One region of the Paenibacillus sp. FSL H3-0310 genome, then DNA from elsewhere that is predicted to be linked to it. Evidence: riboswitches for the same ligand, from Rfam matches in the RefSeq annotation. Region 1 holds a riboswitch; the other holds the start of a gene.
What was found. A riboswitch is a leader RNA that binds a small molecule or an ion and turns the genes downstream of it on or off. The one in region 1 is predicted to bind thiamine pyrophosphate.

Region 1 (3,623 bases):
GACGTAAAGCAGCCGAAAGGTCCGGACTCATATATGGCAATACTACAAAACCCTCCGCTGCTAAAATCTCTGTAGCTCGTATGGTCTCCAGATTATCTGGAAGCAGGTATTTCTGATCATTGATCACTTCGATCTTGACCCAGTTCCCCAGTCCCGCAGCTCTTGCTAATCTTGCAATACGGACTGCCTCTTCCGCTGTACGCGCTCCTGAGGTATTAGGCAGAAGAGTCATGTGGCCGGGAATGTGGTTCATGATATTTTCTGCTCCACCTTGCGGGTCCACTCGGCGAAGCGCTACAGTAATCACCTGAGAACCAGAGCTTGCGATCACTTCGGGGATCAACGTATTCCGGCTATATTTTCCGGTTCCGATAAATAATCTACTGGTTAATTCGATGCCGCCAATATGTAACGGGTCATGCATGAAATTACCTCCCTTTGGTTCGTATAAATTTCTCAAAATTCTATACCGCTCCATCTCAACCCCCACCAACAAAGTGCACCAGTTCCAAACGATCATCCTCGCTCAGAGCAGTACTTTCATAATTCTCCTTACTGACAATTTCTCCATTCAGCTCAATGATCATCAGACGACCCGACCACTCAGGAAGACTGATCAAATCAGCTATAGTTTGAATACCACCAGAACACTCTGCGGATTTCCCGTTAATCAACAGCTTCATTCTGAATCACCCCCTTCGCCCATGCTGTTACCTCCAGGCTATGAATGAACCGCCTTATGAATAGCTTTGGCGGCCTCATAAGGATCATCCGCTCCGCAAATACCGGACATCACAGCAACTCCTGCCGCACCTTTCCTGATGATCTGCGCCGCATTAGCGGGGCTAATTCCGCCAATCGCAATTACAGGAATAGAGCTGGTCTTCACCGTTTCTGCAAGCAGCTCTAACCCACGTGCGGGCAGCCCTAACTTGCTATCCGAGGGAAATACATGACCAAACAAGCAATAATCAGCTCCCTGCTCTGAGGCATTCGCCGCTTCTTCCGGAGAATGAACCGATCTCCCCAGCCGAAGCTGAGGTGCAATTCGCCGGGCTGTAACCGGACTCAGACTGTGCCAAGCCAACTGAACCCCCGCGGCACCAGCTGCCAATGCTACATCTATCCGGTCGTTGATTATCAGTTTGGTAGCGGGCATACCGGCAGCCAACAGCTGCTGTGCCGCAGCGAGCAGTTCGCATGCAGGACATTGCTTATCTCTCAGGTGAATATAATCGACCCATGTCTGCACCGTGACAGCTAGTTCAACAAAATGTCTCAGTTGTAGCTTGCCGTCTGATATTAGATGGATCTCAGCTTGCAACATCACGATCTCCTCTCTCACTTCCCTGTAGGTCAGTAAAAAACAAAAAAACTGCCCCCCGTAAGGAAGGCAGTCAGAATCTGTATATAGACGGCACTACAAATAGCCCGACAACAGAAATTCGTTCTCCACTTCCCTACGCTGGTCTTAACCAGATCAGGTTCAAAGGGTCCGGAAATCCATTCCGTCTCAGCCAATCGGCACCCCTAGTGACATAAATATACAATTTTAAAATGCTAACGTGGTTTATAGTAACATATTTTTTTATTGAAATACACCCATTTATTCACATTAGCTGTACTGATCTAACCGTTTACTACCTCGCCACCATTTACATGAATAACCTGTCCAGTCACATAACTGGAATCGTCAGAGGCCAGATATACATAGGCTGGTGCCAGCTCTTCTGGTTGTCCAGGCCGTTTCATAGGCTGTGTACCTCCAAACTCGCTAACCTGTTTTGCATCAAAGGTAGAGGGAATCAGCGGTGTCCAGATTGGACCTGGTGCAACACCGTTTACCCGTATGCCCTTCTCTGCCAGATTCGTGGACAAGGATCGTGTGAAGCTAAGAATAGCTCCTTTAGTTGATGAATAGTCCAGCAGCTGCGGGCTTCCGCGATAAGCGGTAATTGAAGTTGTATTTATAATGGTAGATCCTGCTTTTAAATGAGGCATAGCTGCTTTTGTTAAATAGAACATCGCAAATATATTCGTACGGAAAGTACGCTCAAGCTGCTCGGAAGTAATATCCTCGATCTTAGCTTGCGGATGTTGCTCTGCCGCGTTATTGATGAGAATATCAAGCTTTCCTAAGCCCTCCACCGTCTGTTTAATAAGATCCTTACAGAATTTCTCGTCACCGATATCACCTGGAATTAGGATACATTTGCGGCCTTCCTGCTCGACCTGACGTTTAGTTTCCTCTGCATCTGAGTGTTCATTAAGATATGAAATGACCACATCAGCGCCTTCTTTAGCAAAAAGCACAGCAACTGCACGCCCAATTCCGCTGTCTCCACCGGTAATTAACGCCGCCTTGTCTTGCAGTTTACCTGCTGCTTTATAATTTGCCGGCTCGTATTTGGGCAGCGGCGTCATTTCACTCTCAATCCCTGGCTGATGATGCTGCTCCTGTGGGGGTAAGGTTTTTGTAGCTTGTTTATTGTTGCCTGACATCTTCCCTATCTCCTCTCGTTAAGCAAATTGATAGTTAACTGATCGTCTTAGGATGGCACAACTATGCACGTTTATACGCTGGGTTTGTCATTTTCTTAAATCGCTTTACGAATCTTACTTACCACAATGAAAGTAGATATAAACAACCGTGAGAGATATACTGCTGTAACTGGAGAGGAATTCACTGCATACAAATAGACACAGCATCGCTGCTGTGCCTTGAATTGTTCACCCTGACTATTTTAGAGAAGAAACATGATTTTCTGCATTCACTTCATGTTCCAGCACCCACATAAAGTACAGAGCTTTGGCCGCTTTCTCCCGGGTCACTATAGCTTTAGGTTCTAGTTCTGTCCCATTGACCATTTCGCCTCTGGCAATCCCCATTTCAGATCTAATGAGTCCTAATTCATATGCACTTTTTACTTTTGAAATTAAATAAGGAGAAATGTCCGCTGTATCAACAAGCTGCGTCCAGGATACAAGAGGATAGTACATCGCACCTCTAGCTCCTGGCTCCAAATTCGAATCATAGCCAGGATCTCCTGGCACTACTGCTGTGCCGTTATAATCAGTCATGTACTTAGGTTTATTAGCAAACTTTATTTGGTAAACGTCATAGAGAATAGCACCCATCGTTTCACGTGACAGCTTACCTTTCGGATAATAGGCAAGATCTGATCTTTCCACTTTCATTAACTTAGAAATACTGCGTGTGAATTCAGCAACTGTCATCTCCGTATCCGGATTAAAATTCCCTTGACGGTCTTTGCCCATTACTCCCAGCTGGATTAATTTCTCAATTTGATTACGGTAATATGCAGCTTCCCCGGTCGTCGTATCATTCGTTATTTCCGGAAAAATCTTACCCCAGTTCCCTGTTAGTGCCGCATGCTTAACGTTCCCTTTAAGGTAAGGAGTAATGGAGGCAGCAGTAGAATCGCCAGTAGCACCTTTCTCTACAAGCTCCGTAACAATCATCCGCGAAAATTGTTTGGAGAGCGCTTCTTTAAAATGAGTCCCATCGACTTTCTTTGAAGGATGCCCGTTAGCGTAACTTCCGTCATTTGTTTTGCCTGGCGTTTCTCCGGCTTCAATAGACATGAAGAGGGCTGTTATTG
Region 2 (3,623 bases), 4.0 Mb from region 1:
TTCGAATATTTCCGGATCTATTTCTTCAGTCGCTCTCAGTTGTATCTCTAGGTCAGTGATGAGTGAAGTTTTGCCCATTTCCTTTGATTGTTGTAGGAGTACATTCCAATGTTCTAAACGTTCCTCAGGGCTTTGGGGAATAAATTGTGGGGTTCTTTTCAAACTAAGGGTCCCATCATTTAATAAACGATGCATTTTACCTGTGGCACGACCCAAATCAAACATTTGAAGGATGTTAATTTTGCCCGGCTCTATGACACGCCCTTCACAATATTCCATAACCATAAACGTCTCTCCCATATCTGATTCCAGTAAAACTTTATGGTTATAAGCCAACAATTCGGGACATGGGAGTCCCTGTAGATACAATCTTTTCTGTTGAGAAAAGGCGAAGCTCAGCTCTTCTGGGTTATACAATTTATATCTTTTTTTGTTGTATTGTTTAAGTAGAAATGGTCCTGAATCCGTTATGATTTTCCATTTAAGATTTAACCAGCCACGTTTTATTGGGGTAGCATGAAGGACTTTCAATCCAAAAAAATGATAGAAACTATTACTTAAATCCTCTAAAATGGCTTCCTCTGAACGAATCGCTTCCAATTCATCAACTCCTATCTATTCAAAGTATAAAAGAAGAAGCCGCCAATGACGACTTCTTTTAGATATTTCTTTTTAGCAGAAAAAGTTATCTATAAATGAGGCTCCCGCCTTGGAGAAACTCTTGCGCCTTCTCTTGCATTCCTGATTCAATTCTCGTCGTATTCCGGATATTATGAGAGATCTTCATACTGCAAAATTTCGGCCCGCACATGGAACAGAAATGAGCTGTTTTAGCGCCTTCCGCAGGCAATGTCTCATCATGATATTCGAGCGCTCGCTCAGGATCTAACGATAAATGAAATTGATCACGCCAACGAAATTCAAAACGGGCTTTCGAAAGAGCATTATCCCGGTCTTGTGCTCCTTTATGCCCTTTCGCCAAATCTGCGGCATGAGCCGCTATTTTATAAGTAATGACCCCTATACGTACATCTTCCTTATTAGGCAGGCCAAGATGTTCCTTCGGAGTTACGTAACATAACATAGCTGTACCGAACCAACCAATCATCGCTGCACCTATAGCAGAGGTAATATGATCATAACCAGGCGCAATATCTGTAGTCAGTGGACCTAATGTATAAAAAGGGGCTTCGTTACAGGTTTCAATTTGCTTATCCATATTCTCTTTAATCAAGTGCATCGGCACATGTCCTGGACCCTCTACCATCACCTGTACATCATGACTCCAAGCTATAGCTGTTAATTCACCTAACGTCTCTAACTCGGCAAATTGTGCTTCATCATTCGCATCAGCAATCGAACCCGGACGTAATCCATCGCCTAGGGAAAAAGAAACATCGTACAGCTTCATGACTTCACATATCTCTTCAAAATGTGTATATAAAAAGTTCTCTTGATGATGCGCAAGACACCATGCCGCCATGATGGAGCCACCTCTTGAAACAATGCCTGTCATACGTTGTACCGTCAACGGGATATAACGAAGCAGAACCCCCGCATGAATGGTAAAATAATCAACCCCTTGCTCCGCTTGCTCAATGAGCGTATCACGGTACACTTCCCATGTTAAATCTTCCGCTTTCCCATTCACTTTTTCCAACGCTTGATAGATAGGCACCGTTCCAATAGGAACAGGAGAATTACGGATGATCCACTCGCGTGTCGTATGGATGTTTTTACCTGTGGAGAGATCCATTATATTATCTGCACCCCAGCGGGTGGCCCATCTCATCTTCTCTACCTCTTCTTCTATGGATGAGGATACTGCGGAATTTCCTATATTGGCATTGATCTTCACTAAAAAATTGCGTCCAATAATCATTGGTTCACTCTCTGGATGATTGATATTCGCTGGAATGATGGCGCGGCCGCGGGCTACTTCATCTCTTACAAATTCCGGTGTCACATTCTCACGAATCGCAACGTATTCCATTTCCGAAGTAATAATCCCTTTGCGTGCATAATGCATTTGAGAGACATTACGCCCCTTTTTCGCTCGCAAAGGTTTTCTATGGAGCGCTGGAAACACTTCCGCCACAGCTTTTCCCGTTGCATTCCCGTTATCTTCAGGCTTCACGGTTCTTCCTTCGTACGCTTCTGCATCCCCTCGTTCCTCAATCCAGCTTAGACGATTGGGCTCTAACCCCTGACGAATATCAGTATGAATATTAGCATCCGTGTAAGCCCCGCTTGTGTCATAGACATGAATTGGGGCATTCTCCTCTTCGCCGTCTATGCCCGCAGTTGGACTAAGTGAGATCTCCCGCATAGGCACCTGAATATCAGGCCGTGAACCCTTTACATACACTTTTTGACTTGCTGGAAAAGCTGATAGATTGATTGGATCGTTGTTCAATTCGCTTGTCATCTCAATCCCTCCTATAAGGTGATTTGATCAAGCGGAGACGGTCTACTCCCCACACATAGAAAAGGCCACATCTGTATAAGATGCGGCCTTAGAGTAGACAAATAGAAATAGAGCTCCATTTCCTCCGCTGGCATTATCCAGATCAGGTTTGACGGTCGATAGTTATAACTATCCTCTCAGCCTGGTTCCACCAAGCTCCCGTGACTATATAATTGCTACTTCAAAGTATAACCGAAAAGAGAGAATTATCCAAATCTACTCAAATGTGAGATCAATGTATACGTTAGTTTAACACCAATACCCCAAATCCTTCCAGAATCACCTCGCCCGACAATGTTGTGCCGCTCAGTAAATCTGTTTTGGTCTCACGAAGATGGATCGTGACAGGAGTCTCACTATAATTAAGCAAAAAAGCATAACTGGAAGAAGCTCCGGTACGGACTTGCAGCTCTACCTCTTCTGGGAGCTCCAGCCAATCTGCTGGCGATTGTAGATCAATTAAATTTATGATCTCAGCCGCTGCCTGTTCATTAAATACGGCTCCGTAATACCAAACCTCACCCTTGCCGCGACGATTTTTAGTTACCGCCGGTTTTCCCGCATAATAATCAGAGGCGTAAACCGCCATCACTTCAACCGAAGCTTCCTCTATTTTGAGAATATCATTAAAGTCATCTGCTCCTGTAACGACTTCGGTCACGCCCGACCAGCTAATTGTTGTTGGCTGACGACTGCCCTTAACCATTGTGAATTCTTCAACTGTGATCCCGCATAGATCCTTAGCAGCACCTGGGAAAGGACGCATATAACATTGACCGCGCTCATCCTTATAGCCGGTTCTACAGCCGAAGATCAGTTTGCCGCCTTGCTGAACATATTCATCCAGCAGTGCTGCTGTCTCATCTGTCATAATCGCTGGGTGAGGATAGATAAGCACGTCGTACCTTGCAAGCTCCTCCAGCGTTGTTTTTTTGCGTAAATAGAGTACGTCATTCGGGATATGCTTCCGCTGAAGCGCCTTGTACCACTCCTTATTGCTCTTCCACATAAACGGGCCATGCCAAACATCGTATTCTCCATCCCACTCATTGTCATAATCACGTACAATAGCAATGTTAGCCTGATTACGAGTACCGACAAACGCATGACCTGCTGCTGCCAGCTCCTGACCGATCTGCCCCGCTTCCCGCACTCT

Region 2: it holds a riboswitch for thiamine pyrophosphate, as region 1 does, so the genes downstream of both, thiC (phosphomethylpyrimidine synthase ThiC) here and MHH63_RS18545 (thiamine phosphate synthase) in region 1, are expected to answer to the same signal.

What each region holds. Positions count from the first base shown of each region.
Region 1 covers NZ_JBBODC010000001.1:4,095,995-4,099,617, forward strand. Annotated here, with positions in the region: gene MHH63_RS18535 (thiazole synthase) at 1-424, opposite strand, end outside; gene thiS (sulfur carrier protein ThiS) at 480-683, opposite strand; gene MHH63_RS18545 (thiamine phosphate synthase) at 722-1,345, opposite strand; TPP riboswitch at 1,441-1,542, opposite strand; gene MHH63_RS18550 (SDR family oxidoreductase) at 1,630-2,502, opposite strand; gene MHH63_RS18555 (GDSL-type esterase/lipase family protein) at 2,740-3,623, opposite strand, start outside.
Region 2 covers NZ_JBBODC010000001.1:120,045-123,667, reverse strand. Annotated here, with positions in the region: gene MHH63_RS00755 (phosphotransferase) at 1-600, opposite strand, end outside; gene thiC (phosphomethylpyrimidine synthase ThiC) at 686-2,428, opposite strand; TPP riboswitch at 2,531-2,640, opposite strand; gene MHH63_RS00745 (beta-galactosidase) at 2,712-3,623, opposite strand, start outside.